2 regions of the Streptomyces sp. NBC_00691 genome follow, and region 2 is predicted to be linked to the other one. Evidence: predicted binding sites of a transcription regulator. Region 2 holds the regulator's gene; the other holds the start of a gene.
What was found. The regulator HrcA, encoded in region 2, represses chaperone genes, less so after heat shock. The targets are predictions, from matches to a motif close to TTNGCACTCNGNNNNNCNGAGTGCNAA.
Positions count from the first base shown of each region.

Region 1: a site for HrcA is predicted at 6,867-6,893, ahead of groL (chaperonin GroEL). Genes of this name have one in related genera too.

Region 1 is NZ_CP109007.1:4,471,171-4,487,045, reverse strand. It holds gene OG392_RS20335 (FG-GAP-like repeat-containing protein) at 1-3,159, opposite strand, end outside; gene OG392_RS20330 (class I SAM-dependent methyltransferase) at 3,540-4,325, shown strand; gene OG392_RS20325 (SRPBCC domain-containing protein) at 4,398-4,868, opposite strand; gene groL (chaperonin GroEL) at 5,072-6,700, opposite strand; gene OG392_RS20315 (cold-shock protein) at 7,110-7,313, opposite strand; gene OG392_RS20310 (MoaD/ThiS family protein) at 7,721-7,999, opposite strand; gene thrC (threonine synthase) at 8,014-9,324, opposite strand; SAM riboswitch class I at 9,318-9,462, opposite strand; gene OG392_RS20300 (glucosyl-3-phosphoglycerate synthase) at 9,612-10,580, shown strand; gene OG392_RS20295 (DUF7927 domain-containing protein) at 10,618-12,435, shown strand; gene OG392_RS20290 (alpha,alpha-trehalose-phosphate synthase (UDP-forming)) at 12,530-13,978, shown strand; gene OG392_RS20285 (winged helix-turn-helix transcriptional regulator) at 13,975-14,313, opposite strand; gene OG392_RS20280 (NAD(P)-dependent oxidoreductase) at 14,410-15,300, shown strand; gene otsB (trehalose-phosphatase) at 15,358-15,875, opposite strand, start outside.
Region 2 is NZ_CP109007.1:2,766,177-2,782,051, reverse strand. It holds gene OG392_RS12590 (Cmx/CmrA family chloramphenicol efflux MFS transporter) at 1-715, opposite strand, end outside; gene OG392_RS12585 (DUF3097 domain-containing protein) at 1,026-1,826, opposite strand; gene OG392_RS12580 (MBL fold metallo-hydrolase) at 1,837-2,565, opposite strand; gene hrcA (heat-inducible transcriptional repressor HrcA) at 2,714-3,733, shown strand; gene dnaJ (molecular chaperone DnaJ) at 3,734-4,870, shown strand; gene OG392_RS12565 (nitronate monooxygenase) at 4,981-6,060, shown strand; gene OG392_RS12560 (16S rRNA (uracil(1498)-N(3))-methyltransferase) at 6,057-6,800, shown strand; gene OG392_RS12555 (ATP-binding protein) at 6,915-8,306, shown strand; gene OG392_RS12550 (tetratricopeptide repeat protein) at 8,303-9,397, shown strand; gene OG392_RS12545 (histidine triad nucleotide-binding protein) at 9,473-9,832, shown strand; gene OG392_RS12540 (ribonuclease Z) at 9,846-10,748, shown strand; gene OG392_RS12535 (adenosine deaminase) at 10,759-11,769, shown strand; gene OG392_RS12530 (MFS transporter) at 11,873-13,201, opposite strand; gene OG392_RS12525 (carbohydrate kinase family protein) at 13,470-14,588, shown strand; gene OG392_RS12520 (PhoH family protein) at 14,733-15,797, shown strand; gene ybeY (rRNA maturation RNase YbeY) at 15,810-15,875, shown strand, end outside.

The DNA of each region.
Region 1 (15,875 bases), 1.7 Mb from region 2:
GACCAGCACCCGGGCACCGTACGGGCCGGTCCCGGTCCCGCTGTACCGCCACAGCCTGCCGGCGGTGTCACGGGCGAGAAGGTCCGCCCGGCCGTCGCCGGAGAGGTCGCCGACACCGACCAGGGACGAGTAGCCGCCCCAGCCGCCGCCGACCTTCACCCGCGCGGTGACGCCGCCGGTCGCGGTGCCGTAGTACCGCCAGAGCACGCCCGCCGCGTCCACGCCCAGCAGGTCGCCGCGGCCGTCGCCGTTCAGGTCACCGGCGCCGGCGATCTTCTTGTACAGCCTCCAGTCGGCGCCGATCTTCACACGCGGCTTCAGCCGGTGATCGGCCGTACCGGCGTAGAAGTACAGGTCACCGGTGGACGCCTGGCGCACCACCAGGTCGCTGTAGCCGTCGCCGTTCGCGTCGCCGGGGGACGTCAGCACGTCGTACTGGCCCCAGCCCGAGCCGATCGAGGTGTACGGCGACGAGGCGGAGACGACCGTCCCGCACCCGGGGCGGTAGGCGCGCAGCTCGTCGCCCACCCGGGCGAGGACGTCCGCGCAGCCGTCGGCGTTCACGTCGCCGAAGGGCACGAACACCGACGACGCGGCGAACTTCGTGCCCGTGCCGGCGATCCGCGCCGAGAGCGCGCCCGTGCCCGTGCCCCGGTACATCGACATCGCACCGGCCGCGTCCATCGCCAGCAGGTCGCCGACGCCGTCGGCGCCCATGTCCCGCCACACCGCGGCACCGCCGGTCACCGACAGCGCCCCGGAGGCCGACAGGTCGGCGCCCTGGCCGTCTGCGGCCCTGGCCGTCAGGGTCCAGGTGTACGACCCGCTCGCGACGGTCCGGCCCGCCGTGTTCTTTCCGTCCCACGCGGGAGCGACCACACCGCGGGCCTCGCCGCCCGTCAGGGTACGGACGACCGTGCCGGTCGCCTTGTCCCTGAGCGCCAGCGACCAGGAGGCGGCGGGCTTGGACAGCCACCAACGGGGCCGCCAGCCGGCGGACTTGACGTCGGCGGACGCGGCCGTGTCCCGGTCGATGACCGCGATCCGGGGGGCCGGGACTCCGGACGGGACGATCCGCACCCGGCGGTCGTCACCGGTGTAGGCGACGTGTCCGCCGAAGCGGTCGACGGTCCAGCCCGCGCGGCGGGTGGTGTTCGCGCCGAGCTGCGCCGGGGTCGCCACCACGCGCTGCGGCAGGTCGGCGACCTTGCCGCTGGCTGGGATCCCGTTGTGCAGGTCGACCAGGGTGAGGCCCGTACTGTCCGAGCGGGAGACGAGGTAGTCGTCGCCGAGGAGCGTCTCGTCCGAGCCGAGGCTCAGGAAGCGCTTGGTGGACCGGTCGTAGAGGCCGCCACCGCGGACGTCCCACGAGTCGTCCCGACACTTCCAGTACACCCAGCGGCCCACGGCCTGGAGCTCGGTCGGCTCGCAGCGGTTGACCGTCGTGAACGACTCGCCCGCGGTGCCCGCCGGAAGGGTCTTGGAGGTGACGGTGTTCGCGTTGTCCGTGGCGCTCCAGAGCGTGTTGCCCCAGAGGGCCGACGCGACCGGCTCGCGCTTCTGGAGTACGGCCCCGGAGTCGGTGCCGCGGAACTCGATGACCGCCTGGGATCCGCCCGAGGCCTGGTTCGCGACGCCGTACCGGCCGGACAGGTCGATGAGCCGCGGGCTGCTGAGCCCCGTCGTCAGCCTCGGGCCCCAGCTGCTGGAGCCGTTCCGGTAGAGCATGGTCAGGTCCTGCTCGGTGCCCGCCTTGCGCCCGTGGTGGCCGTCGCCGCTGGCGAACATGGAGACGCAGTAGACGCGCCACGTGGTGCTGCAGTCGTCGTCCCGGCCCGCGACGAAGCCGTCGGTGGTCGTGCGCAGTTCCTCGGGGCGCCCCGAGGTCTTGAGCCAGGTGCTGCGGTATCCGCCGAGGATGCCGCCCGGCTGGTACAGCTTCGAGTCGTCGGCCGTGGTCAGGATGCCGCTGCCGAGGGAGATGCCCGCGGGCCTGGCCTCCATGTCCTCGATGTCCGCGAGCCGCTTGCGCGTGACGGTGCCGTCGGCGGCCGCGGTGAAGCGGTAGTACCCCCAGTCGAGGGCGCCGTAGTCGGTGCGCTGCTCCGCACCGGCCACGAGGAGCGAGCCGTCGGGCAGCCGGCTGAGGGCGGTGGAGGCGACCTCCAGCAGGGGGGTGTCGTTGTTGTCCGGGGCCTGCCGCACGAGGCGGTTCCCCCGGTACTCGTTGTTGCCCGGGTTGGGCGGGCTCACGGTGACCAGGTCGTCGCCGAGCCGGCGGACGACGTCGTCGTACGAGGCGACGTCCCGCAGGTCGAGGGTGGTCGGGGCGGCGCCCAGGTCGTCCCGGCGGTACACCTGCGCCTCGTAGGTGGACGGGGCGCCGACGTGGAGGACCGTGTCGTTGTCGAAGGAGACGCTCTCGCCCTGGGTGGAGAGCGCCGTGAGCTTCCCGCTCGCCAGGTCGACGACCCACCACCCCTGGCTCATCGTGGAGTCCACCCACTTGATGCCGCGAACGGCGATCGACCGGGCGTCGCCCTCGTTGACGGAGAGGTTCCAGCCCTCGGGCAGTCCCTCCAGCTTCTGCTCCCTGACCCCGCCGGCCTCCGGGTGGAGGAGGTGCAGGCTCGTGACGTCGCGCTCGGTGCCGGTCCGGGTGATGACCGTGTCGCCGTACGTGCCGACGTAGGTCTGTCCCTCCGGGATCGCGACGGTGGTCGTCGGGCCGCCGCCGGCCCGCTGCTGGAGCGTCACGTGCGGGGTGGGGCTCTCCGAGTGGACGGCGACGGTGTCGGAGCCGTGCCCGAAGTCCGCCGGGTACTCGGCGAAGCGGAATTCGTCGACGTCGTACGAGAGCGGCTTCGGCAGGCGGTGGTCGAGGACGGTGGTCCCGCCGGTCGCGTAGTCGATCCAGCGCAGCCGGTCGTCGCCCTCCTGCGCGGTGAGGAAGCCGGTCTCCCCCGCGTTCAGGACGAGGGTGGCGCGGGGCACGAAGCGGGCGCCCGGGCCGACGACGACCGCGTCGCCGGTCGCGCCGGGCGTGTCGGCCACCGCCCCCACGGTGGTGCCGACGCCGGCCGTCACCGCGAGGCTGACGGTGAGTGCGATGCGGCCGAGCGCACGACGGCGCGGCCGTCGGTCCAGCGGTCTGATCACGTAGAAGTCCCTCCCCAGGGCATTCGGCGCGGGGAAGGGGTCTCATGGTCTCGCCGCTCGTCCCCCGCGCAAGCAGGCCGACAGTAGCAGAGGCCGGTGACGACGGAACCTGATTTTCGAACCCGTTCAATCCGCCCCGGCCCCCGCCCGCCGCACCGGGCCCGAACCTCCACGGAAACCGGCCCCCGCGACGCCCCGGAAGGCCCCTTCCCGGGACTGTGGGGGCCCGAGGGGCCCCGCGCGGGAGGACCCGCCCCCACGGGGCCGCGACACGCCCCCGGCACCCCTCTGCAGCCCTCCAGCCCCTCCGCACACCACCACTGACCTGGGCTTTTACCTCAACTCCCGTTATTCTTGGGGGACTCGGAGGGGAGATCCACATGAGTCCGAACGACCGCCACGACGGCGCCGGCGGCACTGTCCGCGCCGCCCGCCACATCCGCACCGTCGACGACGTCCTCGGCCTGCTCGACGGGCTCTTCGCGCCCGATGCCGACCGGTGGTCCGGTGGCGGGGCCGACTGGTGGGACCGGTTCTACGCCGACCGGGACAAGCCCGTGCCCTTCTTCGTCGCCAAGCCCGACGAGAACCTCGTCTCGTACGTCGAGCGGGGACTGCTCCCGGCCGGTGGCGGGCGCGCCCTCGACCTCGGCTGCGGACCCGGGCGCAACAGCCTCCACCTCGCGTCGCTCGGGTACGAGGTGGACGCCGTCGACCTCTCCCCCACCGCCGTCCGCTGGGCGGAGGAGCGCGCCCGGGAGGCCGGGGCCACCGGGATCCGGTTCGTGTGCGGCGACGCCTTCGCGCCCGGCACCGCCCTCGACGGGCCGTACGACCTCGTCTACGACTCCGGCTGCTTCCACCACCTGCCGCCGCACCGCCGCATCGGCTACCTCGCGCTCCTGGACCGCGTCCTCGCGCCCGGCGGGCACTTCGCGCTCACCACGTTCGCCGCCGGAGAGGGCGGAATGGGCTCCGAACTGCCCGACGCCGACTTCTACCGGAAGGGCGCGCTGGACGGCGGACTCGCCTATACGGACGACTCGTTGCGCGCCGTCTTCGCCGACCTGACCGACGTCGAGGTCCGCCGTATGCGCGACGAGAGCGCCGACTCCCCCGCCTTCGGCGAAGCCTTCCTCTGGACGGCGCTCTTCCGGCGCCCCTGAACCGACGGGCGGGGGCCGCGGCCGCGGCCCACCGGGACGGGGCTCGCGCCCCCGCCCGCGGGGCCGCCGCCGTCACATCGCCCTCAGGTGCTCCGCGAGCCGGTCGTACTGCTCCCGCACCCCCGCCTCCATGCCCGCCGCCAGCGACTGGTCCCTGATCTCGTTCGACGGCCAGAAGGACGTGCTGGTCAGGGCCGTACCGCCGTCCGGAGTCGCGTCGAAGGTGAGCGTGACCCGGACCGGTTCCCCGTCCGGCATCTGCTCGAAGACCTCCGTGTAGTCGATCCGCTCGACCGGGACGACGTCCTCGTACCTGCCCGAGAAGACGATCTGCTGGCCCTCCGGGGCGGTCTGGCCCCAGCGCCACGAACCGCCCACGCGCAGATCGATGTCGACGACCGTCGTGGTCAGCCCGGACACCCCGTACCACTGCCGTACGTGCTCGGGGACCGTCCATGCCTCCCAGACCCGGGCCGGCGGGGCGTCGAAGGTGCGGGTGATGACCAGCTCGCGGTCGGCCGGGGTCGTCAGGAGGGTGACCATGGTCCGTTCCCTTCACGAAGGGGCACTTCCAGGATCGCCCCGCCGCTCCCGCCCAGCACGTCCGGCACCTGCGGCACCTCCGTGCACCGGGTGGGCGGCCGGTGAGAACGCCCGAGGGCGGCACTCCCGGCTGGGAGTGCCGCCCTCGGTCCGTTCGTGCGTCCCGCCTGCGCGTTCCGCGATGAACCACCGATCCCGGAGGATCAGAAGTCCATGTCACCGCCCGGCATGCCGCCGCCGGCCGGCGCGGACGCCTTCTCCGGCTTGTCGGCGATGACGGCCTCGGTGGTGAGGAACAGCGCGGCGATCGACGCGGCGTTCTGCAGCGCGGAGCGCGTGACCTTCGCCGGGTCGATGATGCCCTCGGCGATGAGGTCGACGTACTCGTTGGTCGCGGCGTTCAGGCCGTGGCCGACGGGCAGGTTGCGGACCTTCTCCGCCACGACGCCGCCCTCGAGGCCGGCGTTGACCGCGATCTGCTTCAGCGGGGCCTCAAGGGCCAGCTTCACGATGTTCGCGCCCGTGGCCTCGTCACCCGCGAGGTCGGCCTCGAGCTTCTCGAAGACCGAGGAAGCCTGGAGCAGGGCCACGCCGCCGCCGGCGACGATGCCCTCCTCGACGGCCGCCTTCGCGTTGCGAACGGCGTCCTCGATGCGGTGCTTGCGCTCCTTGAGCTCGACCTCGGTCGCGGCACCGGCCTTGATGACCGCGACACCGCCGGCGAGCTTCGCCAGGCGCTCCTGGAGCTTCTCGCGGTCGTAGTCCGAGTCGCTGTTCTCGATCTCGGCGCGGATCTGGTTCACGCGACCGGCGACCTGCTCGCTGTCACCGGCACCGTCGACGATGGTGGTCTCGTCCTTGGTGATGACGACCTTGCGGGCGCGGCCCAGCAGGTCGAGGCCCGCGTTCTCGAGCTTGAGGCCGACCTCCTCGGAGATGACCGTGCCGCCCGTGAGGATGGCGATGTCGTTCAGCATGGCCTTGCGACGGTCACCGAAGCCCGGGGCCTTGACCGCGACGGACTTGAAGGTGCCGCGGATCTTGTTGACGACCAGGGTCGACAGGGCCTCGCCCTCGACGTCCTCGGCGATGATCAGCAGCGGCTTGCCCGACTGCATGACCTTCTCCAGGAGCGGGAGCAGGTCCTTCACCGAAGAGATCTTGGAGTTGACGATCAGGAGGTACGGGTCGTCGAGCGACGACTCCATGCGCTCCATGTCGGTGGCGAAGTACGCCGAGATGTAGCCCTTGTCGAAGCGCATGCCCTCGGTGAGCTCCAGCTCCAGACCGAAGGTCTGGGACTCCTCGACGGTGATGACGCCTTCCTTGCCGACCTTGTCCATCGCCTCGGCGATGAGCTCGCCGATCTGGGTGTCGGCGGCGGAGATGGAGGCCGTGGAAGCGATCTGCTCCTTGGTCTCGACATCCTTCGCCTGCTCGAGCAGGGCGCCCGAGACGGCCTCGACGGCCTTCTCGATACCGCGCTTGAGGGCCATCGGGTTGGCACCGGCGGCCACGTTGCGCAGGCCCTCGCGGACGAGCGCCTGGGCGAGAACGGTGGCGGTGGTCGTACCGTCGCCGGCGACGTCGTCCGTCTTCTTGGCGACTTCCTTGACCAGCTCGGCGCCGATCTTCTCGTACGGGTCCTCGAGCTCGATCTCCTTGGCGATGGAAACACCATCGTTGGTGATCGTGGGGGCGCCCCACTTCTTCTCGAGGACGACGTTGCGACCCTTGGGGCCGAGGGTGACCTTGACGGCGTCAGCGAGCTGGTTCATGCCGCGCTCGAGACCGCGCCGGGCCTCCTCGTCGAACGCGATGATCTTGGCCATGTGAAGTGGTCCTCCCGGACATGGGGTGGATAACGCTCCAGGACCGCGCCGACGCCCGCGACGGACGGCCTCCGCAGCTCCGCGTGGTTCCTTGCCCCACCCGGCCGGCGGCCTCGTCTGCCCGATCCTCGTAGCACTCTCACCTTCCGAGTGCTAACGCCAATGATTAGCACTCGCCCTATGAGAGTGCAAGCGACTCTCGATGATCGGGACACGGGGCGAGGGGTGACGGGAGGGGCGCGAGAGGGGCGCGGAACGGCCTCGGGAGGCCTGCGGAACGAGGAGGAGAGTGGCACGGAAGGCGCGCGGGACCTGCGTCGACGGGGCCGGAGAACGCGCGAGGGGTCCGTATCCCCTCAGGGATACGGACCCCTCGACGGCGTTGCGTCGGTGGCCGATCGCGCCGCGCTCAGACGGCGAGCTTGACCATGTCCGCCTGCGGACCCTTCTGGCCCTGCGAGATCTCGAACTCGACTCGCTGTCCCTCTTCGAGGCTGCGGTAGCCATCCATCTGGATCGCGCTGTAGTGGACGAAAACATCCGCACCACCGTCGACCGCGATGAAGCCGTAGCCCTTCTCCGCGTTGAACCACTTGACGGTGCCCTGAGCCATGCCTAACTCCCCTATTACTGGCCCTTGCGCGGGACCCGCACTTCGCGGACCCGGGTCAGACCCTGCGCCGGAACGCGTCGACCGCCGCTGAATGTATCTGCCCAACTGCCCTCTGCAACAGGTCAATCGAGCGAGAATTCTGGGCGCCGAGGAAAGGCGAATTGGGGAGAATCCCTTGAATCACGGGGCAAGTCGGGCCCGGCAAAGCGTGCAGAGGGTACACATCGCACACACACTTTGGCTGCTTCTTGTCGCGCGGGGACGCATTCTCATATGCGCCTGGCATGAGCAGCGGAGGGGACTTCCCCAACTCTACCGCGCTCAACCATGCAGAATTGCCCCTTCCGCTTTATGACGCGGAAGGGGCAATTCAAGAAAGACGGGACAACCGGCGGCCCGGCGCGGGCTCAGCAGCCTCCGGCGACGGCCGGGATGATCGAGACGCCGGCGCCGGCCGGGGTGGCCGTCTCCAGGCCCTGCTCGAAGCGCACGTCGTCGTCGTTCACGTAGACGTTGACGAAGCGGCGCAGCTTGCCCTGGTCGTCCAGGACGCGGGCGGCGATGCCGGTGTGGTTCTTCTCCAGGTCCGCGATGACCTCGGCGAGGGTCGTGCCCTCGGCCTGGACCTCGGACTGCCCGCCCGTGTAGGTGCGGAGGATGGTGGGGATGCGGACGTTCACGGCCATGTCTTCGGAACCTTTCAGAGGGCCAGGCCGGCGTCGCGGAACGCGTCCAGGCTCGGGCGGATGGTGACGGTCGCCTGAGAGGTGTCGGCCACCGCGTCCAGGGTCTTGAGTCCGTCGCCGGTGTTGAGGACGACGGTGGTGAGGTTCGGGTCGATCAGCCCGTTCTCGACGAGCTTCCTCGCGACGCCGACGGTCACGCCGCCCGCGGTCTCGGCGAAGATGCCCTCGGTCTGCGCGAGGAGCTTGATCGCGTCCACGACCTGCTCGTCGTTCACGTCCTCCACGGCGCCGCCGGTGCGGCGGGCGATGTCGAGGACGTACGGGCCGTCGGCCGGGTTGCCGATCGCGAGCGACTTGGCGATCGTGTTCGGCTTCTGGGGCCGTACGACGTCGTGGCCGGCCTTGAAGGCCACCGACACCGGGGAGCAGCCCTCGGCCTGGGCACCGAAGATCTTGTACGGCTTGTCCTCGACGAGGCCCAGCTTGATGAGCTCCTGGAGCCCCTTGTCGATCTTCGTGAGCTGGGAGCCGGAGGCGATCGGGATGACGAGCTGGTCGGGGATGACCCAGCCGAGCTGCTCGCAGATCTCGTACGCCAGCGTCTTGGAGCCCTCGCCGTAGTACGGGCGGAGGTTGACGTTGACGAAGCCCCAGCCCTCGCCCAGCGGGTCGCCGATGAGTTCGGAGCAGAAGCGGTTGACGTCGTCGTAGTTGCCCTCGATGGCAACGAGGTCGCCGCCGTAGACACCGGCCATGACGACCTTGCCCTGCTCCAGGTCGTGCGGGATGAAGACGCAGGAGCGGAAGCCGGCGCGGGCGGCCGCGGCGCCGACGGCCCCGGCCAGGTTGCCGGTGGAGGAGCAGGAGAGGGTGGTGAAGCCGAAGGCGCGGGCGGCCTCGATGGCCTGGGCGACGACCCGGTCCTTGAAGGAGTGGGTCGGGTTGCCGGAGTCGTCCTTGACGAACAGCTTGCCGGGGGCGACGCCGATCTCGCGGGCGAGGTTGTCGGCCTGGACGAGCTTGGTCCAGCCCGGGTTCAGGTTGGGCTTGTCGGCGACGTCGGCGGGGACGGGCAGCAGCGGGGCGTAGCGCCAGATGTTGGCGGGGCCGGCCTCGATCTGCTTGCGCAGCGCCTCGGGGTCGCCGGTGGGGAGGTCGTACGCGACTTCGAGCGGTCCGAAACACAGCTCGCAGGCGAAGATCGGGCCGAGCGGGAAGATTTCACCGCACTCGCGACAGGAAAGCCCGGACGCGGGACCGAGGTCGACCGAAGTGGCGGGGGTAACAGTCTGTACAGCCATGGAGGCGAGGCCCTTTCTCCTCATCTTTCCCATGACGAATTTTTCGCCATGAGACGGATTTGGCACCTTCCCTAGCCGGGAGCCTCGCTGGAGGACGAGTAACCGACTGGAGGGTTGCCGGGGCTTCAACGGGCCGTTTCCCTCTGCCCCTCTGGATGAGCGGTATTCGATTGTGAAGCGCGGTGAACTTTCGTTCCTGCGCTCCGGCGCGGGCGGCACCCCGACGTGCATCGGGCATCCGCGTTGTTCAAGACTGTAACCGAAGGCCCGGACGCTTGGACCGGCCGTCCGAACCGCGAGATGGAGATCACGTGCTGGAAGAGGTGGAGCGCTGGCTGGACCGGCGGTCCTGGTCCGTGGCGGACCGGCCGCTGGAGCGGATCCTCGCCGCGAAGCGGAACACGAAGGTCAGCGTCGTCCTGCCGGCGCTGAACGAGGAGGCGACGGTGGGTGACATCGTCGCCGTGATCCGGCGCGAGCTGATGTCGGAGGCGGTGCCGCTCGTCGACGAGCTGGTGGTGATCGACTCGGGCTCCACGGACCGTACGGCGGAGGTGGCGGCCGCGGCCGGGGCGCGGGTGGTCGCGCGGGACGCGATACTCCCCCGGATACCGGCCGTGCCGGGCAAGGGCGAGGTCCTGTGGCGGTCGCTGATGGTGACGACCGGGGACGTCGTGTGCTTCATCGACGCGGACCTGCGGGACTTCTCGGCGGACTTCGTGTCGGGGATCGTGGGCCCGCTGCTGACGGACCCGGACGTGGACTTCGTGAAGGCGATGTACGACCGCCCGTTCGGCGCCGAGTTCGACGGGGTCGCCGCCGGCAGGGCTTCCGGCCAAGGGGGTCGGGTGACGGAGCTGGTGGCCCGCCCGCTCCTCAATCTGCACTGGCCGCGGCTGGCCGGCTTCGTCCAGCCGCTGGGCGGCGAGTACGCGGCGCGCCGGTCCCTGCTCGAACGGCTGCCCTTCCCGGTCGGGTACGGGGTGGAGCTCGGTCTGCTCGTGGACGCGCTGCACACGGTGGGTCTGGACGCGCTCGCGCAGGTGGACGTGGGGGTGCGCAAGCACCGGCACCAGGACGGTCTCGCGCTGGGCAGGATGGCGGCGGCGATCTACCGGACGGCGCAGCTGCGGCTGTCGCGGGGGCATCTGGTGCGGCCGCGGCTGACGCAGTTCGAGCGGGGTGAGAAGGGCTTCGAGCCGCGGACGTACGCGGTGGACACGGAGGAGCGGCCGCCGATGGCGGAGATCGTGGAGTACGCCCGCCGCCGCGTGGCGTAACGCCGAATGATGATCCGTTTTGCCTATTTTGCCTTTTATGCGCTTCAGACAACCTCACCTGGGCAGGGTGGCGACGGTCATCGGCCTCCTCGCGGGCTCGCTCGCGTTCACGGCGGCGGGGCCGGCCGCGGCGGACGTGGTCGAGCCCTTCGGCAAGCGGTACGACGCGTCGTTGTACGGCGACTTCACGATGATCGGCAACACGGTCATGGGCTGCCCGGCGGCCCCCGCCGACCCGGCCGCCCGCTGCGCGACGGCGGCGAGCGGCCAGGGCCCGGACAGCGACAACACCTTCGTGATGCGGCGGATCGACGCCGGCGCCCTGGGGAGCGACTACGGCTCCAGCACCGGCCGGGTGCGGATCCCGGCGGGCGCGGAGGTGGCGTACGCCCGGCTCTTCTGGGGCGGCAACGACGGCACGTACAAGGGGCCGGGCGGGGCGCCGCTGAAGCGCTGCGACATCTCCGGCACCGATGGCCCGCGCTCGCCCGGCGATCCCACGACGACCACCCCGGTGATCAAGGTCGGCGCGGGTCCCGTGACCCCGGTCTCGATCGACAGCATGGTCGCCGACCCGGCCGACGCCGAGGGCCCGCACTGGTACACGGGCGAGTCGGACGTGACGGCCGCGTTCGCGGGCACGTCGGGGACGGACGCGCAGGTGGCCGTCGGCAACATCTGGGCGTCCGACGGCAAGGGCTGCGTCGCGGGCTGGTCGCTGACCGTCGTGCACAGGTTCCCCGGGCCGGACCCGGTCCGCGCGCCCGAGCGGCGCCAGGTGCACGTGTACGGCGGGCACGTCCTCCAGCGCTCGACGTCCCCGGCGACCACGGTCACCGTGGACGGCTTCCACCGGATCGGGGGCAGGGCGCGGGCCGGCGTCACCGCGTACGAGGGCGACCGGAACACCCCTGGTGACGCCTTCCTCGTCGACGGCAAGAACGTCACCGAGCCCCGCTCGGGCAACACCGACAACTTCTTCATCGGCGGGGCCGACGGTGCCGTCGCCCCCGGGCCGGTCGACAACCTGAGCATCGACGCGAAGTCCTTCGACCTCCCCGACGGTGCCGTCCCCCAGGGCGCCACCTCGGCCGACCTGACCTTCTCGACGCGCGGAGACGCCTACGTGCCCTCCGCGCTGGCCTTCTCGGTGCCCGTCCCCGACCTGGAGATCACCAAGACGGCGAGCCCGCGCGCCGTGAAGCCGGGCGACACCGTCACGTACACGATCACGGCGAGGAACACCGGCACGCTCGACTACCCGAACGCCACGTTCGGCGACGACCTGACCGGGATCCTCGACGACGCCGACTACCGGGGCGACGTAAGGACGGACCTGGGCACGGCGACGTACACGGCGCCGGGAATCGGGTACGTGGGAACCGTCCCGGCCGGGAAGACCGCGACCGTCACCTACTCGGTGAAGATCAAGGACCCGGTGGCCGGGGACGGCCTCCTCCGCACCCGCGTGGTGGCCGGGACACCCCGCTCCAACTGCGGAGCCGGCAGCGAGGACCCGGCCTGCGGGGCGGCACCGAAGCTCGACAGGCCGAAGACGGCGCCCAGACCGACCCCGACACCGAGCCCGGTGGATCCGACCCCTACGCCGGTGGACCCCACGCCCACGCCCGCGGACCCGGAACCGGCCCGGGTCGGGCCCACGCCCGCCGCGGCCCCCGCCGGGGCCGCCCCCGCGCCCCCGGCCCCCGGGCCCCACGGGAACGCCGCCGGCGGCTCGATGGCCGAGACCGGCGGCAACGGCGAGCGGCTGTGGCTGCTGGGCGCCCTGGGCCTCGCCCTCGCGGCGACCGGCCTGGTCGCGAAGGCGGCGATGCGCGGCCGGCGCGAGGGCTGACGGCCCGCCGGAGGCCCGGCCACCCTCCGTGGCCGGATCCACCCGTCTCGTATACGTACGTTTGAGCGTTTACGGGACGGGCTAGGTTCGCCCCATGGCATCTGTGCTCGTGGCATCCAACCGGGGACCCGTCTCGTACGTGCGCGGCGAGGACGGCGAGCTCGACACCCGCAGGGGCGGCGGCGGCCTGGTCTCCGGGCTGAGCGCCGTCTCCTCGCAGGGCAGCCTGTGGGTGTGCGCGGCGCTCGGCGAGGGAGACCGGGAGGCCGTCCGGCGCGGCATCGGCGAACCGGGCGTCCGCATGCTGGACATCGACCCGGACGTGTACGCCGACGCGTACAACGGCATCGCGAACTCGGTGCTCTGGTTCCTCCACCACCACCTGTACGAGACCCCGCGCGAGCCCGTCTTCGACGCGGAGTTCCGGCGCCGCTGGGCGTCGTACCGCGCCTACAACCGCGCCTTCGCCGAGGCCCTGGCCGCCGAGGCCGACGAAGGCGCGGCGGTCCTGGTGCAGGACTACCACCTGGCACTCGTCCCCGGGATGCTGCGGGAACTCCGCCCCGACCTGCGGATCAGCCACTTCACCCACACGCCGTGGGTGTCCTCCGAGTACCTGCGCATGGTGCCGGACGACATCGTCGAGGAACTCCTGTGGGGCATGCTCGGCGCCGACGAGCTGGGCTTCCACACCTGGGGATGGGCGTCGGCGTTCATCCGCTGCTGCTCCGGACGCGAGGACTCCACGGGCACGGCCCAGGGCGTCCGGCCGAGCGGCGACCCCTGGCACGGCGTGGAGTGGCGCCGCCACGGCGCCGGGAAGGGCCGCACCCGGGTCCGGGCGTACCCCCTGGGCGTCGACGGCGACGAGCTGCGGGCCCTGGCCCACCGCCCCGAGGTGGACGAGGCCCTCGCCCGGCTCCGTGCCGAGGTGGGCGAGCGCAGGACCATCGTCCGCGTCGACCGCACCGAGCTGTCGAAGAACATCCTGCGCGGCCTCCTCGCCTACCGGGAGCTGCTCACCGTCCACCCCGAGTGGCGCGAGCGGGTGGTCCATCTGGCCTCGGCGTACCCCTCCCGGCAGGACCTGGAGTCCTACCGCGCGTACACGGCCTCGGTGGCCGGGCTGGCCGCCGAGATCAACGCGGAGTTCGGCACGGCCGGCTGGCAGCCGGTGATCGTCTCCGTGGAGGACGACTTCACCCGCTCCCTCGCCGCGTACCGCCTGGCGGACGTGGCCCTGGTCAACCCGGTGCGCGACGGCATGAACCTGGTCGCCAAGGAGATACCGGTGGTCTCGGACGCGGGCTGCGCTCTGGTGCTGTCGACCGGCGCGGGCGCGTACCAGGAGCTGCGGGAGGACGCCCTCCCGGTGAACCCCTTCGACGTCTCGGAGACCGCCGAGGCCCTCCACACCGCCCTCGCGATGCCCCTGCCGGAACGAGCCGACCGCACGAAGCGCCTCGCGGCGACGGCGACGGCCCTGCCCCCGCAGCGCTGGTTCCTGAACCAGCTGGACGCCCTGCGGGAGGAGACGCCCTAGCCGACGGCCCGCTCCCGCCCCCACGCGGCCAGGGGTTCGAGGGCCGCGTTGAGCCGGGTGCCGGCCTCGGTCAGGGAGTACTCGACGCGCGGCGGCACCTCGTCGTACGACGTGCGGTCGACGACGCCGTCCGCCTCCAGCTCCCGCAGGTGCGAGGCGAGGACCTTCTCCGTGATGCCCGGGACCAGCCTCCGCAGCTCCCCGAAACGGCGGTACGGCCGCTGGTGCAGCGCCCAGAGGATGAGCACCTTCCACTTGCCGCCGATGATCTCCATCGCGGTGTCGATCCCGCAGACGTGCCCGTCCGGTGCGCCGGGCCGGTTCAGCGTCGTCATGTCCGCACCCTTCCGACCTGCTCGCTTCCCCCGGGGTAACCACCCACTCCGAAGTGGGTACTTGAGCATCCCCGGGCCCGGAACCAGCCTAAGGGCATGACAACGACCCCCGGGGAGAAGACCCCCGTCACCCTGCTCGGCCTCGGCGCCATGGGAACCGCCCTCGCCCGCGCCTGGCTCGCCGCCGGGCATCCGCTCACCGTCTGGAACCGCACCCCGGCCCGCGCCGAGCCGCTCGCCGCCGAGGGCGCGAAGGTCGCCGGCACCGCCGCCGAGGCGGTCGCGGCGAGCAGCCTGATCGTCGTCTGCCTCCTCGACGACGCCTCCGTCGAGGAGACCCTCGCGGGCACCGACCTGACCGGCAAGGACGTGGTCGACCTGGTCACCGGCACGCCCGCCGAGGCCCGCGACCGGGCCGCGTGGGCCGAGGAGCGGGGCGCCCGCCACCTGGACGGCGGCATCATGGCCGTCCCTCCGATGATCGGCGTCCCGGAGGCCGGCGGCTACGTCTTCTACAGCGGCTCGCGGGAGCTGTTCGAGGAGCACGAGGCGACCCTGGCCGTCCCGGCGGGGACCAGGTACGTCGGGGAGGACGCGGGCTTCGCGGCCCTCCACGACGTGGCCCTGCTCAGCGCGATGTACGGGATGTTCGCCGGGGTCGCGCACGCCTTCGCCCTGATCCGGCGGGAGGACATCGACCCGGTCGCGTTCGCGCCGCTGCTCGGCGACTGGATCGGGGCGATGGCCGGCGCGTCGGTCGGGCAGACCGCCCGGCAGCTGAGGTCCGGCGACTACACCACCGGTGTGGTGTCGAACCTGGCGATGCAGGTGGCCGGCACACCCACCTTCATGGACACGGCCGCGGGGCAGGGTGTCAGCCCCGAACTCCTCGCCCCCTACTTCGCGCTGATGCGCCGTCGGCTCGACGTCGGCAGCGGCGAGGAGGACCTGACGGGCCTCGTGGACCTGCTGGTCCACGAGGGCTGACCGGGTCCGTCGCCCCAGCCCGTCGCCGGGATCCGTCGCCTCCGGGTCCGACGGGCCTCAGCCCTCCCGTACGGCCGCGGCGAGGGCGGCCAGGAAGTCCACCACCCCCGACGGGCCCGCGACCGCGAGGTCCGCGCGGTCGGTGAGTTCCGGGACCTCCGTGGAACCGCTGCGGACCAGCAGGCCCGGGGTGCCGTCGGAGCGCAGCTTCTCGACGGCGGCGAAGGCGGGCAGATCGCCCAGGTCGTCACCCGCGTAGAGCACGGACCCGGCGCCCACCTCTCGTACGTACTCCTCGAGCGCGACGCCCTTGTCCATGCCCGGGGGCCGCAGCTCCAGGACCATGCGGCCGGGCTCCAGGACGAGGCCGTGGTGGGTGGCGAGGTCGCCCAGCGGGCCCTTGAGTGCCTCGAAGGCGCCCTCCGGGTCAAGGGCGCGGCGGGTGTGGACGGCGACCGCGCGGCCCTTCTCCTCGATCCAGACGCCCGGCCAGGCGCCGGCCCGGTCGAGGAAGCCGGGGAGCTCGGCGCGGACGGAGGCGACGCCCGGGTGCGGGGCGGCTGCCCGGACCGTAC
Region 2 (15,875 bases):
GCTCGCCCAGCCCGGCCGAACCGGTGACGACGGGCGCCAGGAAGGTGAAGCCCGCGAAGGTCGCCGCGTTCACCAGGGCGCCGAGCAGCATCACCACGAGCAGCCGCGGATGCCTGAGCCGCGCCAGTTCCGCGCGTAGGTCCGGCCCTTCGGCCGAACCCTCCCGCGCGGGACGTGCCGGGACGCCCCGGAGGACGCCGAGGGCCGCGGGCAGGCAGAGAGCGGCGACGGCCCAGAACGTGGCCCGCCAGTCGAGCAGGGTGCCGAGCAGCGATCCCGCGGGGACCCCGGCGACGGTGGCCAGCGTCGTGCCCGACAGCAGAACGGCCAGCGCGCGCCCCTTGCGGTCCGGCGGTACGAGCCGGGTGGCGGTGGTCAGGGCCACGGCGAGGAAGCCGGCGTTCGCGAAGGCCGCGACCAGCCTGGTGGCGAACAGGACGGCGAAACCGTCCGTGACGGCGCCCAGGACGTGGGCCGCCGAGAAGACGAGGACGAAGGCGAGCAGGCTCGCCCGTACCGGCCAGGCGCGGGCGAGCGCGGCCAGGAGCGGCGCACCGACGATCATGCCGACGGCGAAGGCCGAGGTGAGCAGGCCCGCGCTGCCGACCGTGACGCCGAGGTCGGAGGCGATGTCCGGCAGCAGGCCGGCGAGCATGAATTCCGAGGTGCCCATGGCGAAGACCGCCAGGGCGAGAAGGAAGAGCGGGAGGGGCATCGAGTGGCTCCGGGGTGAGGAAGAGACGACAGAGGCATCTCGTCACCGCGGTCGGCACCCACGGGTACCCGCGTGGTCCGCACGACCGGGGCCTGCGGAGCGGACTCAGTGGTCCGCGAGAACTCGGGGGTCCAGGGGGCCGACGGCGTGACCGAAAGCCCCCGACGTGTCCGACTCGGGGCTCGACATGCCGCGCACGCTACCCGACCGCGCCCCGCCCGGGCACCCCTGTCGGCACGGGAGCGAGGGGTGACCCCCGGCGGTCACCGGGGGTCGCCCCTCGCCCGGAAGGGAGCGGTGTGACGGCCTCCTACGGCGCCGTCACGAAGTCGATCAGTTCCTCCACCCGGCCCAGCAGCTCCGGTTCCAGGTCCTTGTACGTCGTCACCTTCGACAGGATGTGCTGCCAGGCCGCGCCCGTGTTCGGCGGCCAGCCCAGGGCCTCGCACACGCCCGTCTTCCAGTCCTGCCCCCTGGGGACCCGCGGCCAGGCCCGGATGCCCACCGAGGCGGGTTTCACCGCCTCCCAGATGTCGATGTACGGGTGGCCGACGACCAGCACGTCCGGTGATGTCACCTGAGCGGCGATCCTCGACTCCTTCGAACCCGGGACCAGGTGGTCCACCAGGACGCCGAGCCGGGCGTCCGGGGCGGGGTCGAACTCCGCGACGATCGCAGGGAGGTCGTCGACGCCCTCCAGGTACTCCACGACCACGCCCTCGATGCGGAGGTCGTCGCCCCAGACCCGCTCCACCAGTTCGGCGTCGTGGCGGCCCTCCACGTAGATCCGGCCCGCGCGGGCCACCCGGGCCCGCGCCCCCGGGACCGCCACCGAGCCCGACGCCGTACGGGTGGGGCGGGCGGGAGCGGCCGACGGGCGGACCAGGGTCACCACCCGGCCCTCCAGGAGGAACCCGCGCGGGTCCAGCGGGAACACACGGTGCTTGCCGAAGCGGTCCTCCAGGGTCACCGTGCCCGCCTCGCAGCGGATCACCGCCCCGCAGAAGCCCGTCGTGACCTCCTCGACGACCAGATCACGGTCGGCCGGAACCTCGGGAACGGGCGCCGAGCGCTTCCAGGGGGGCGTCAAGTCCGGGTTGTAGCTGCGCATTCGGGCGACGTTATGCGACGGAGAAGCGCGTTGCCAGTTCCTCCCGCTGGAGTCGTACGAACGTGGCGTCCACCACCGACCCGTGCCCCGGCACGTACACCGCGTCCTCGCCGCCGAGCCGCAGCAGCCGGTCCAGAGCGTCCGGCCAGCGGGAGGGGATCGCGTCCGGGCCGGCCTGCGGCTCGCCCGACTCCTCGACCAGATCGCCGCAGAAGACGACCTCGCGCTCGCCCGGCACCAGCAGCACCAGGTCGTGGCCCGTGTGGCCGGGGCCGACGTTCGCCAGCAGGACCTGCCGGCCGCCCAGGTCGAGCGTCCACTCGCCGGAGACCACGTGCCGCGGGGCCACCAGGACGTCGACCGCCTCCGTCGCCTCCGTCTCGTCGAGCCCGTGCCGTACGGCGTCCGCGCGCAGCGCCTCCCGGTCCCGCGCCCGGCCGAGGAGCTCGTCCGAGCCCACCGCGCCGAAGACCTCCGCGCCGGAGAACGCCGCCGTGCCGAGAACGTGGTCGAAATGGGGGTGGCTCAGTGCGATGTGCGTCACTCTGCGGCCGCCCGTGAGCTCCGCGATCCGGGTCCGCAGCTCGGCGCCCTCCGCGAGCGAGGAGCCCGTGTCGTACAGCAGCACCGCCCGTTCACCCAGTACCAGTCCGACCGTGGCGTCCCACCCGGGCAGCCGTCGCCGGCCCACCCCGTCCGCGAGCCGCTCCCATCCGTACGCTTCCCAATGCACGTCCATGCGGCGACGCTAGCCGGTGGAGGCGTCGCCACCTTGCCAGGAGCGACGCCCGCCGCCGTACACTGGCCGGGGGGTCGCTGGCACTCGGACAGGGCGAGTGCCAAAAGCGGAGCAACCGGAACGACGACGACAGCTGGAGGTGCGCACGATGCTCAGCGAACGCAGACTCGAGGTCCTGCGCGCCATCGTCCAGGACTACGTCGGGACGGAGGAGCCCGTCGGCTCCAAGGCGCTCACCGAGCGTCACAAGCTCGGAGTCTCGCCCGCCACCGTGCGCAACGACATGGCCGTCCTGGAGGAGGAGGGCTTCATCGCCCAGCCTCACACCAGCGCCGGCCGCATTCCGACCGACAAGGGCTACCGCCTCTTCGTCGACCGGCTCGCCGGCGTCAAGCCGCTGTCGACGCCCGAGCGCCGGGCCATCCACAACTTCCTCGACGGCGCGGTCGACCTGGACGACGTCGTCGGCCGTACGGTCCGGCTGCTCGCCCAGCTGACCCGTCAGGTCGCCGTCGTCCAGTACCCCTCGCTGACCCGCTCGACCGTCCGGCACGTGGAACTGCTCTCGCTGGCCCCGGCCCGCCTGATGCTGGTGCTCATCACGGACACCGGCCGCGTCGAGCAGCGTGTCATCGACTGCCCCGCGCCCTTCGGCGAGTCCTCGCTCGCCGACCTGCGGGCCCGGCTCAACAGCCGGGTCGTCGGCCGCCGGTTCGCCGACGTGCCACAGCTGGTGCAGGACCTCCCCGAGTCCTTCGAGGAGCTTGAGGACCGGGCCACGGTCTCGACCGTGCTCGCGACCCTCCTCGAAACCCTCGTCGAGGAGCACGAGGAGCGGCTGATGATCGGCGGAACCGCCAATCTGACCCGCTTCGGACCCGACTTTCCCCTGATGATCAGGCCCGTCCTCGAGGCTCTGGAGGAGCAGGTCGTGCTCCTCAAGCTGCTCGGCGAGGCCAAGGAATCGGGCATGACCGTACGTATCGGGCACGAGAACGCCCACGAGGGGCTGAGCTCCACGTCCGTCGTCTCGGTCGGCTACGGTTCGGGCGGCGAGGCAGTCGCCAAACTCGGCGTGGTCGGACCGACCCGCATGGACTACCCCGGAACGATGGGAGCGGTACGCGCAGTGGCACGTTACGTCGGACAGATCCTGGCGGAGTCGTAAGTGGCCACGGACTACTACGCCGTACTCGGCGTGCGCCGCGACGCCTCCCAGGACGAGATCAAGAAGGCCTTCCGGAGGCTCGCGCGCGAGCTGCACCCGGATGTGAATCCCGATCCGAAGACGCAGGAACGCTTCAAGGAGATCAACGCCGCCTACGAGGTCCTCTCGGACCCGCAGAAGAAGCAGGTCTACGACCTGGGCGGCGACCCCCTCTCGGCCTCCGGCGGAGGCGGCGCGGGCGGCTTCGGGGCCGGTGGCTTCGGCAACTTCTCCGACATCATGGACGCCTTCTTCGGCACGGCCTCGCAGCGCGGCCCGCGCTCGCGGACCCGCCGCGGCCAGGACGCCATGATCCGTCTGGAGATCGACCTCAACGAGGCGGCCTTCGGCACCACCAAGGACATCCAGGTCGACACGGCGGTCGTGTGTACGACCTGCTCGGGTGAGGGCGCCGCACCCGGCACCTCCGCGCAGACCTGTGACATGTGCCGCGGCCGCGGTGAGGTCTCGCAGGTCACCCGGTCCTTCCTGGGCCAGGTCATGACCTCGCGCCCCTGCCCGCAGTGCCAGGGCTTCGGCACCGTCGTCCCGACCCCGTGCCCCGAGTGCGCGGGCGACGGCCGGGTCCGGTCCCGTCGCACCCTCACGGTCAAGATCCCGGCCGGTGTCGACAACGGCACCCGGATCCAGCTCGCGGGTGAGGGCGAGGTCGGCCCCGGCGGCGGCCCCGCCGGCGACCTCTACGTCGAGATCCACGAGACCCCGCACGAGACCTTCCAGCGGCGCGGCGACGACCTGCACTGCACGGTCACCATCCCGATGACCGCGGGCGCGCTCGGCACGAAGGTGCCGTTGCAGACCCTCGACGGCGTCGAGGAGATCGACATCCGTCCGGGCACCCAGTCCGGCCAGTCGATCCCGCTGCACGGCCGGGGCGTGACCCATCTGCGCGGCAACGGCCGGGGCGACCTGATCGTGCACGTCGAGGTGCAGACCCCGTCGAAGCTCGACGCGGAGCAGGAGCGCCTGCTGCGCGAACTGGCCGTGCTGCGTGGCGAGGAGCGGCCCACGGGGCAGTTCCAGCCGGGGCAGCAGGGACTGTTCTCGCGCCTGAAGGACGCCTTCAACGGGCGGTAGGCAGGATTCCCGTACGGAAGGGGCGACGACCGCGGACCGCGGTCGTCGCCCCTTTCCGTGACCTGACGTACGGATTCGGTCCGGAAGCAGGGGCATGACACGATGCCCATATGTCCACCACCGCACTGAACGATCTCTCTCGGTTTCCGATCGTGCAGGCCCCCATGGCGGGTGGCGCCTCCTCTCCCGAGCTGGTCGGAGCCGTGTGCGCGGCCGGGGCGCTCGGCTTCCTGGCGGGCGGGTACAAGACGGCCGGAGGCCTCTACCAGGAGATCAAGCAGGTGCGCGGGCTCACCGCACGTCCTTTCGGCGTCAACCTCTTCCTGCCGGAGTCCGGGCGGCCCGCCGACCCCGCCGCCGTCGAGGTCTACCGGCATCAGCTCGCGGGCGAGGCCACCTGGTACGAGACCCCGCTGGGCGAGACCGACGACCACCGCGACGACGCCTACGACGCCAAGCTGGCGATCCTCCTGGAGGACCCGGTCCGTGTCGTCTCCTTCACCTTCGGCTGCCCCGCGCCCGAGGTCCTCGCCTCCTTCGCGCGTGTGGGAACGTTCACGATCGTGACCGTCACCTCCGCCGAGGAGGCCCTCGCCGCCCAGCAGGCCGGGGCGGACGCCGTCTGCGTGCAGGGCGCCGAGGCGGGCGGACACCAGGGCACGTTCCGCGACGACCCCGCCGACGACGTCCCGGGCACCGGACTGATCGCCCTGCTCGGCCTGGTCCGCGAGAGCGTGACCCTGCCGGTCGTCGCGACCGGCGGCATCATGCGCGGCGCGCAGATCGCCGCCGTCCTGGCCGCCGGGGCGGACGCCGCCCAGCTCGGCACGGCCTTCCTCTGCTGCCCCGAGTCGGGCGCCCACCCGCTGCACAAGCGGGCCCTGACCGATCCGCTGTACACCCGGACCGCCTTCACCCGGGCCTTCACCGGGCGTCCGGCGCGCGGCCTCGTCAACCGCTTCATGCGTGAGCACGGGCCGTACGCCCCCGCCGCCTACCCCGAGATCCACCACCTGACCGCCCCGGTCCGCAAGGCCGCCGCCACCGCGGGCGACGCCCAGGGCATGGCCCTGTGGGCCGGTCAGGGCCACCGGCTCGCCCGCGAACTCCCCGCCGGGCAGCTGGTCGAGGTGCTGGCCGCCGAACTCGACACCGCTCTCTCCGAGCTGCCCCACAGGAGCGCCTCATGACCGCACCCGTCTTCGTCGTCGACGCCGTTCCCGGCCCCGGGAGCTTCCTCCTGGACGGCCCCGAGGGCCGCCACGCCGTCTCCGTGAAGCGGCTGCGGGAGGGCGAGGAACTCGTCCTCGCCGACGGCCGGGGCCGCTGGGCCGCGTGCGTGGTGCTGGCCGCCGAGGGCAAGGACCAGCTCACCGTGCGGGTCGACGAGGTCCACGAGGACCCCGAGGAGGAGCCCCGCATCACCGTCGTCCAGGCGCTGCCCAAGGGCGACCGGGGCGAGCTCGCCGTCGAGACGATGACGGAGACCGGGGTGGACGCGATCGTGCCGTGGGCCGCCTCCCGCTGCATCACGCAGTGGAAGGGCGATCGGGGCCTCAAGGCGCTCGCCAAGTGGCGGTCCACCGCGCGCGAGGCCGGGAAGCAGTCGCGCCGCTCGCGGTTCCCCGAGGTCGCGGAGCCGATGACGACCAAGCAGCTCGCCGCGCTGCTCGCCACCGCCGACTTCGCGGCCGTGCTGCACGAGGACCGCGACCACCCGAGCGGGGCGCTCGCGACCGCCGAACTCCCGGAGAAGGGCTCGATCGTGCTGGTCGTCGGCCCCGAGGGCGGGGTCTCCCCGGAGGAGCTCGCGGCGTTCGAGACGGCCGGGGCGAAGCCGTACCGGCTGGGCCGGAGCGTGCTGCGGACGTCGACGGCGGGCACGGCGGCGACGGCGCTCGTCCTGGGCCGCACGGGCCGCTGGAGTTAGACGCCGACGTCGGCCTGCGGGGCGCGGTCCCGTGGCGTCCGGCGGAGTGTCCGGAGTCCGCAACGGATCGAACCCGGTGGACGGCGGCCCCCGCGCGCTCCTTAGGCTGACCGCATGGCCGACGAGTCCCCCCTGATCCGCAGTCTGCGCGCCGCCGTGGCCGCCGCCCCCGGTGACGTACCCCTGCGTCTCCACTTCGCCGAACTCCTCCTCTCCGAGGAACGGAACGACGAGGCCGTCGCGGAGGCGGCCGTCGCGCTCCAGCACGCGCCGGGCGACGCGGACGCGCGTGCGCTGATGATGCGGGCCATGGGGATGCCGACGGCCCCCGCCGCACCTCCCGCGGAGCCCGCGCCGGGGCCGGCCGCGACCTCGGCCGCCACGGAGAACGGCCCCGCGCCGGCCGAGCGGCCCGAGCGGCCCGAGCGGCCCGAGCCGACCGAGCGGCCCGAGCGGCCCGAGCGGCCCGAGCCGACCGAGCCGCCCGCGCCGCCCGTCGGCGGCGCCCCCGCCTTCGACTGGGAAGCGGCCGAGCAGCAGGTGCAGGACGTCGTCGGCCCCCGCTTCCTGGAGGCCCCGCAGACCGCCGAGGGCCAGGGCCCCGCCGGGGACGCCGACGCCTGGGACGTCGACGCGCCCGGCGCCGTACGCCTCGCGGACGTCGGCGGCATGGACGAGGTCAAGGAGCGCCTGGAGGCCGCCTTCCTCGCCCCCATGCGCAACCCCGAACTGCGCAGGCTGTACGGCAAGTCGCTGCGCGGCGGTCTGCTCCTCTACGGACCTCCCGGCTGCGGCAAGACCTTCATCGCGCGGGCCGTCGCCGGCGAGCTGGGCGCGAACTTCCTCACCGTCTCGCTCTCCGACGTCCTCGACATGTGGATCGGGGCCTCCGAGAAGAACATCCACGACATCTTCGAGACCGCCCGCCGCCAGGCCCCCTGCGTCGTCTTCCTCGACGAGCTGGACGCCCTCGGCGCCAAGCGCTCCCGCACCCACCACAGCGGACTGCGCAACGTCGTCAACCAGCTCCTCACCGAGCTCGACGGCATCGCCAGCGGCGCGGGCAACGAGGGCGTCTTCGTGCTCGCCGCCACCAACGTGCCCTGGGACGTGGACATCGCGCTGCGCCGCCCCGGCCGCCTCGACCGCACGCTCCTCGTGCTGCCGCCGGACGCCACCGCGCGCGAGGCGATCCTCCGCTACCACCTGCGCGAGCGCCCCATCGAGGCCGTCGACCTCGGCAAGCTCGTCAAGGTCACCGAGGACTTCTCCGGCGCCGACCTCGCCCATGTCTGCGAGTCGGCCGCCGAGGCCGCGCTCCTCGACTCCGCCCGCACCGGCTCCGTACGGCTGATCACCACCAAGGACCTGCTCGGCGCGGCCAAGCAGATCAAGCCGTCCACCGAGCCGTGGTTCGCGGCCGCCCGGAACGTCGCCATGTTCGCCAACGAGGGCGGGCTGTACGACGACCTCCTCGCCCACCTCAAGCGGAAGCGCAAGCTGTGACCACGCCTACCACCCTCCTGCGCGCCGAAGCCCTGTACGACACCGGGCGGTTCGCGCAGGCCGGACAGCTGGTCGCCCAGCACCTGGCGAGCGAACCGGAGGACACCGAGGCGCTCGTGCTGCTGGCCCGCTGCCACCATCGCGCCGAGGAGCACCAGGCAGCCCTGGAGGCCGTGGACGCGGCCCTGCGCGCCGAGCCCGAGCTGCTCATGGCCTGGTTGATGCGCGTCCAGATCCTGCTCGAACTGCGGCGGTTCCCGGAGGCCGAGACCGCCGCCCGGTACTCCGTCAGCCTCGCCCCGCAGTACTGGGGCACCCACTACGCCCTCGGCACCGCCCTCGCGCAGTTCGCGGAGCAGGCGCGGACGCCCGCGCGGACCGTCGAGGCGTACGAGGCGGCGCGGGCCGCCGTGAGTCTCGCCCCCGAGGAGGACGCGGCCCACTTCCTGGTGGGGCTCACCGCCCAGCGCCGGGGCGACCACGCCACCGCGCAGCGGGCGTACGAGGCGACGCTGCGGCTCAACCCGCAGAGCAGCGAGGCCCACAACAACCTGTCGCTGCTGCGGCTGCGGCGCCGCTGGTTCCGGCGCGGGGCCTGGACCCAGGCCGCCGAGGGCTTCGTCGCCTCCGCCGCGCTCGACCTCCAGGACCGCAAGGCCCGCTACAACCTGGAGGCCATGGCCTGGAACACCGTGGCGGGGGCGCGCTGGGTGGCCTTGCTCGGCTTCGTCGCCTCGACGTTCGGCGCCGCTCCGGTCCGCAACGGTGAGACCGGCGCCGCGGCGCTCGTGCCGTTCGTGATCGGCGCGGCCGTGATCGTCGGCGCCTGGGGCGCCTGGGTGCTGTGGATGAGCCGCCGGGTGCCGCCCCGGCTGCGCCGCCCGATGCTCCTGGTGGCGCGCTCCTGCCGGCCGGTGATCGCGATGGCCGCCGCCGTCGGGCTGCTCGGGCTCTACTCGGTGGTGTCGATGGCCCTCTGGTCCTTCGACGCCGGGGTGGTCGGCGGGCTCGGGTCACCGCTGTTCTGGGCCGTGATCATCACGTACTGGGTGAGCCGCTCGGCCCTCAACCGCCGCGCGCCCAAGGACTGACCTGGGACACGGCGGCGGACGAGGCGGCGGATAGCATGCGCGTGTAGCGACCGACGAGGCGAGGAGGCCCGGGCCATGGCCGGAGAGCCGCAGAGCGACTGCCTGTTCTGCAAGATCGTGGCGGGGGAAGTGCCCGCGACGATCGTGCGCGAGACGGAGACCACGGTCGCGTTCCGCGACATCAACCCGCAGGCGCCCAGCCACGTCCTCGTGATCCCGCGCCTCCACTACCCGGACGCCGCGTCCCTGGCCGCCGCCGTCCCGGGGGTCGCCGCCGACATACTGCGCGAGGCGGGAGAGGTCGCCGCGCAGGAGAAGGTCGAGGGCAGCGGTTTCAGGATCGTCTTCAACACCGGCGCCGGCGCCGGCCAGACCGTCTTCCACGCCCACGCGCACGTGCTCGGCGGTCGCGGCCTCAACTGGCCCCCCGGCTAGACCGGCGGCCGCCATGTCCGTACGGGAACTCGTCGTGCTCGGGACCGCAAGCCAGGTCCCGACGCGGCACCGCAACCACAACGGCTATCTGCTGCGCTGGGACGGACAGGGCATCCTCTTCGACCCCGGTGAGGGCACGCAGCGGCAGATGCTGCGGGCCGGGGTCGCCGCGCACGACATCGACCGGATCTGCGTCACGCACTTCCACGGGGACCACTCGCTCGGCCTCGCCGGGGTGATCCAGCGGATCAACCTCGACCAGGTCCCGCACCCCGTCACCGCGCACTACCCGGCGAGCGGGCAGCACTTCTTCGAGCGGCTGCGGTACGCCACGGCCTACCGCGAGACCGTGCGGCTGGCCGAGGCGCCGGTGACCGCCGACGGGCCGCTCGCCGTCACCGAGGCGTACACCCTCGACGCGTGCGTGCTCTCGCACCCGGTCGAGTCGTACGGCTACCGGCTCACCGAGCCCGACGGGCGCCGCATCCTGCCCGAACGGCTCGCCGCGCACGGCGTCAAGGGCCCCGACGTGGGCCGCCTCCAGCGCGAAGGCGTCCTCGACGGCGTGACCCTCGACGACGTCAGCGAGGTCCGGCGCGGTCAGCGGTTCGCCTTCGTGATGGACACCCGGCTCTGCGACGGCGTGTACGCGCTCGCCGACGGCGCCGACATGCTGGTCATCGAATCGACCTTCCTCGACGAGGACGTCCGCCTCGCCACCGACCACGGCCATCTGACGGCCGGACAGGCCGCGTCGGTCGCCCGGGACGCGGGTGTGCGACACCTCGTCCTGACCCACTTCTCGCAGCGCTACTCCGACCCGGCCGAGTTCGGGCGGCAGGCACGGGCGGCCGGGTTCGACGGCGAACTGAGCATTGCCCAGGACCTCATGAGGGTCCCCGTACCGAAGAGATAGAGCACCACCCATGCCCCTCCCCACGGCTCTCCCCAAGGCCGAACTGCACCTCCACATCGAAGGCACCCTCGAACCCGAGCTCGCCTTCGCGCTCGCCGCGCGCAACGGCGTCACCCTGCCGTACGCGGACACCGCAGCCCTGCGCGAGGCGTACCGCTTCAGCGACCTCCAGTCCTTCCTGGACCTCTACTACGGCCTGATGGCGGTGCTGCGCACCGCCGAGGACTTCACCGATCTCACCGACGCCTATCTGGAGCGGGCCGCCGCCCAGGGCGTCCGGCACGCCGAGATCTTCTTCGACCCGCAGGCGCACACCGCCCGCGGCGTCCCCCTCGGCACGGTCGTCGAGGGCCTGAGCGCCTCCCTCGAACGCTCCGAGGAGCGGTACGGGATCTCCACCCGGCTCATCATGTGCTTCCTGCGCGACGAGTCGGCGGAGTCGGCGCTGGCCACCCTCGACGCCGCGAAGCCCTACCTGGACCGGATCACCGGTGTCGGCCTGGACTCGGCGGAGGTCGGCCACCCGCCGGCCAAGTTCCGCGAGGTGTACGAGGCCGCCGCGGCGCTCGGGCTGCGCCGGGTCGCCCACGCGGGCGAGGAGGGCCCGGCGGAGTTTGTCCGCGAGGCGCTCGACGTCCTCGGCGTGGAGCGGATCGACCACGGGCTGCGGTGCATGGAGGACCCGGAGCTCGTCGACCGGCTCGTGCGGGAGCGGGTGCCGCTCACGCTCTGCCCGCTGTCGAACGTGCGGCTGCGGGCGATCGACGTGCTGGGTGATCACCCGCTGCGGGAGATGATGGCGGCGGGTCTGCTCGTCACCGTGAACTCCGACGACCCGGCGTACTTCGGGGGGTATGTGGGGGACAACTTCGACGGGGTGCGGGAGGCTCTGGGGCTGTCGTCGGAGCAGCTGCGGGAGTTGGCGCGGAACTCGTTCGAGGCGTCGTTCCTGGAGGACGACGAGCCTCGTCGGGCGCGGTACCTGGCCGAGGTCGAGGCGTACGGGTTCGACGGGGAGTAGGCGGGCGGGATGGGGGCGGGGGGCGCCTGCGGCGGGGCCCCTTCCCCACCCGCCGCTTCCCGAACGGGGGCTCCGCCCCGGCCCCCGCGCCGCAGGCGCCCCCTCAGCCCCGGTCGCTCGGTCTCGCCAGTCTGTAGGCCGACTTCACGAGACGCCGGCGGCCCGTCGGGACCCGTACCGGGGCGATCTCCTGTTCCGGTGCGCCCATCTGCGGGACTGTCGGCGGGGTCGCCGCCGCCGTGCCCGCCAGGACCGCGCCCGCCGCACCGCCCCTGCGCCGCACGGAGCCCGGGACCAGGGGGCGGCCCGAGACATGGCGGGCCACCGCGGTCATCGGGACGGCGACCAGCGTCAGCAGGGCGCACAGGACCAGGCCCATGCCCGGGTATCCGGCGCTCTCCGACAGCAGGCTTCCCGCCAGGGGGCCGCAGGCCACGCCCAGGGAGGACGCCGCGCCGACCAGGACCGCCCAGCGGCCCCGGGGGTCGAGGGAGGCGGCCAGGCCCAGGAGGTAGGAGAGGACCACCGGGTAGCAGGCGTTCCACAGGATCTCTCCGGTCGCGAAGGACGCGAGGTCCCCGGCCGCCGAGCTGAGCAGGACGCAGCCGGCGATGAGGAGCGTGCCCACACCGATCGGCACCGCCCGGCCCAGGCGGGAGCCGAGTGCGCCGGCCGCCGTGACGCCCAGGAGTCCCGCGCCGAGGGCCGCCGCGAACACCGCGCCCACGGTGACCTCGGAGAGACCGGCCTGGGTGAGGCCGATGCGGCCGCTCACGCCCCACAGGGCGTTCTGGGAGAGCGACCAGAGCAGGATGCCGCCTGCCAGGACCGCTCCCGCCGGGCGGTGGGGGAGCGGGCCGGTCGGGGCCGCCTCGCGGGGCTCCCGGACGGCGCCCGGGAGCCTGGACGTCAGCGGCCACACCAGGGCCGCCGCGCAGGCGATCGCGAGCAGGGGCGGCGCGTGGCCGCCGGAGAGGTGCGGGAGGGTGAGGTAGAGCGCACCCGCCGTGGCCGAGACCGAGAGCAGGCCGAGCGTGGAGGCCCGGTGCGGGTCCCGCTGCCCGGCGATACCGGCCGCCGCCACCGCCGTCGCCGTACCGGAGCCGAAGCCGCCGAGGACCGCGCCCGCGACCACCAGGGGCACGATGCCGGTCGCGGCGGCGGAGCCGTATCCCACCGCCATCGCGAGCAGGCCCGCGCGGGCCGCCCGGCGGGGGCCGATCCGTTCCCCGCGGGCGGCGAGCGTGAAGCCTGCGGTGGAGGAGCCGAGGAGCAGGACGGAGCCCACGAGGCCCGCCTGTGCCGGAGTGAGGCCGAGCCCGGCGGAGAGCCGGCCGACGACGGTCGGCAGCAGGTACGGGGCGAGGTAACCGGCGGTGAAGAGGGAGACGAGGGCGACGAGGGCCCCCGGGACGCGCGGGCGCGACGACATGGGCGTTCCAGGAACTGAACAGGGATGTGAGACGGCGCCCGGTGGACCACGGGGTCGCGGCACCATGTGTATCAAGCATCCGAGTGAGCGGAGAAGGTGGAATCCCCCGATTCGGTCCGTGATACGGGTCACAATTGGTTTGGAGTCGATTGGGATGGGTATCGCGCGAGCGTCGTGTCGTGTCACCCCGTCTCTCAAGACCCATCGGGCACACTGTCCAGATCCGCACCACGGTGCCGATCCACGCACCACGACCGGGGAGTCCGCCGTGACCACAGCAAGGGGAGACCAACCGCAACAGGACGCCGGGGTCGACCCGTTGGTGTGCCTGCGCGAGCCCACCGACCCCGCCTGCGACGTCTTCCTGACCGGCACTGTCTTCCTCGACATCATCTTCACCGGCCTCGACTCCGCACCCGTCCGCGGCACCGAGTCCTGGGCCCGCGGCATGGGCTCCAGCCCAGGCGGCGTCGCCAACATGGCCACCGCCCTCGCCCGGCTGGGGCTCCGCACCTCCCTCGCCGCCGCCTTCGGCGACGACCACTACGGCGAGTACTGCTGGGACGCGCTCGAACAGGGCGAGGGGATCGATCTGTCGCTCTCCCGCACCGTCCCCGGCTGGCACTCCCCGGTCACGGTCTCCATGGCCTACGAGGGCGAGCGCACGATGGTCTCCCACGGCCACGAGGCCCCGCCGTCGGACGGCGCCCTGCCCGCCTATCCGCCGCACGCGCGTGCGGCCGTCGCCTCCCTCGTCCCCGGCCGCGCCGAGGACTGGGTCGCCCAGGCCGCACGCGGCGGCGCCAAGGTCTTCGCCGACGTCGGCTGGGACGACACCGGCCGCTGGGACCTGGCCGGCCTCACCGACCTCGCGCACTGCGAGGCCTTCCTGCCGAACGCCGCCGAGGCGATGCGCTACACCCGGACCGACTGCCCCCGGGCCGCCGCCCGCGCCCTCGCCGACAAGGTCCGCTACGCCGTCGTCACCCTCGGTTCCGAGGGCGCCTACGCCGTCGACGGCGGCACCGGCGAGACCGCCGAGGTGCCCGCCATCCAGGTCTCCGCCCTCGACCCGACCGGCGCCGGGGACGTCTTCGTCGCCGGCTTCGTCACCGGCACCCTCGCCGACTGGCCGCTCGCCGACCGCCTCGCCTTCGCCGGGCTCACCGCCGCCCTCTCCGTCCAGGAGTTCGGCGGCTCCCTGTCAGCCCCCACCTGGGGCGAGATCGCCGCGTGGTGGCAGCACGTCCAGGTCCACGAGAGCCAGGACCCCGAGGCCCTGCGCGACCGCTACGCCTTCCTGGAGCGGCTCCTCCCCGCTCCCGCCCGCCCCTGGCCGCTGCGCAGGGCGGTGCCGACGATCGGGTTCCGCGCGGCACACACGTAGAACACGCGGGGTGCCCGCCGCCCACGGCGGCACCGTAAACCGCTACGGGCTTGTCGGCACCGAGTCGTAGGCTTGGTAGCCCAGAGGCGGTCGAGCGGCGACGGCCCTGCATCGGGAGGTGTGTGCAGGCCACAGTGCCGGCCCATGACTCAGACGCCCACATCCCACAACGGCGCGCCCGGCGAAGCCCGCGCACAGTTCACCGTCCCCGCCAAGCACCCGATGGTGACCATCCTCGGCTCGGGTGACTCACTGCTCCGCGTGATCGAGCGGTCGTTCCCGCAGGCCGACATCCATGTCCGGGGCAACCAGGTCAGCGCGGTCGGCGACGCGGCGGAAGTCGCGCTGATCCAGCGCCTGTTCGACGAGATGATGCTGGTGCTCCGCACCGGTCAGCCGATGACGGAGGACGCAGTGGAACGCTCGATCGCCATGCTCAGGGCGAGCGGGAACGGTTCGGAGGGCGGCGAGGAGACCCCCGCCGAGGTGCTCACGCAGAACATCCTCTCCAACCGCGGTCGCACGATCCGTCCCAAGACCCTCAACCAGAAGCGGTACGTCGACGCGATCGACAAGCACACGATCGTCTTCGGCATCGGTCCGGCCGGTACGGGAAAGACCTATCTGGCCATGGCCAAGGCGGTCCAGGCCCTGCAGTCCAAGCAGGTCACCCGGATCATCCTGACCCGCCCGGCCGTCGAGGCCGGCGAGCGCCTCGGCTTCCTGCCCGGCACGCTCTACGAGAAGATCGACCCCTACCTGCGCCCGCTCTACGACGCGCTGCACGACATGCTCGACCCGGACTCGATCCCCAAGCTGATGGCCGCGGGCACGATCGAGGTCGCGCCGCTGGCCTACATGAGGGGCAGGACGTTGAACGACGCGTTCATCATCCTGGACGAGGCGCAGAACACGAACCCCGAGCAGATGAAGATGTTCCTCACCCGCCTCGGCTTCGACTCGAAGATCGTCATCACCGGTGACGTCACCCAGGTCGACCTGCCGAACGGGACGAAGAGCGGTCTGCGGCAGGTCCGGGACATCCTGGAAGGCGTCCAGGACGTCCACTTCTCGACGCTCACGTCGCAGGATGTCGTCCGGCACAGGCTCGTCGGCCGTATCGTCGACGCGTACGAGCAGTACGACCTCCGCAACGAGGGCCGCGAGGACAACCGCGGCGAGCATCGGCGCGGCCGCAACGGGAAGTAGAACGCAGAACACATGTCGATCGACGTCAACAACGAGTCCGGTACCGAGGTCGACGAGCAGGCGATCCTCGACATCGCC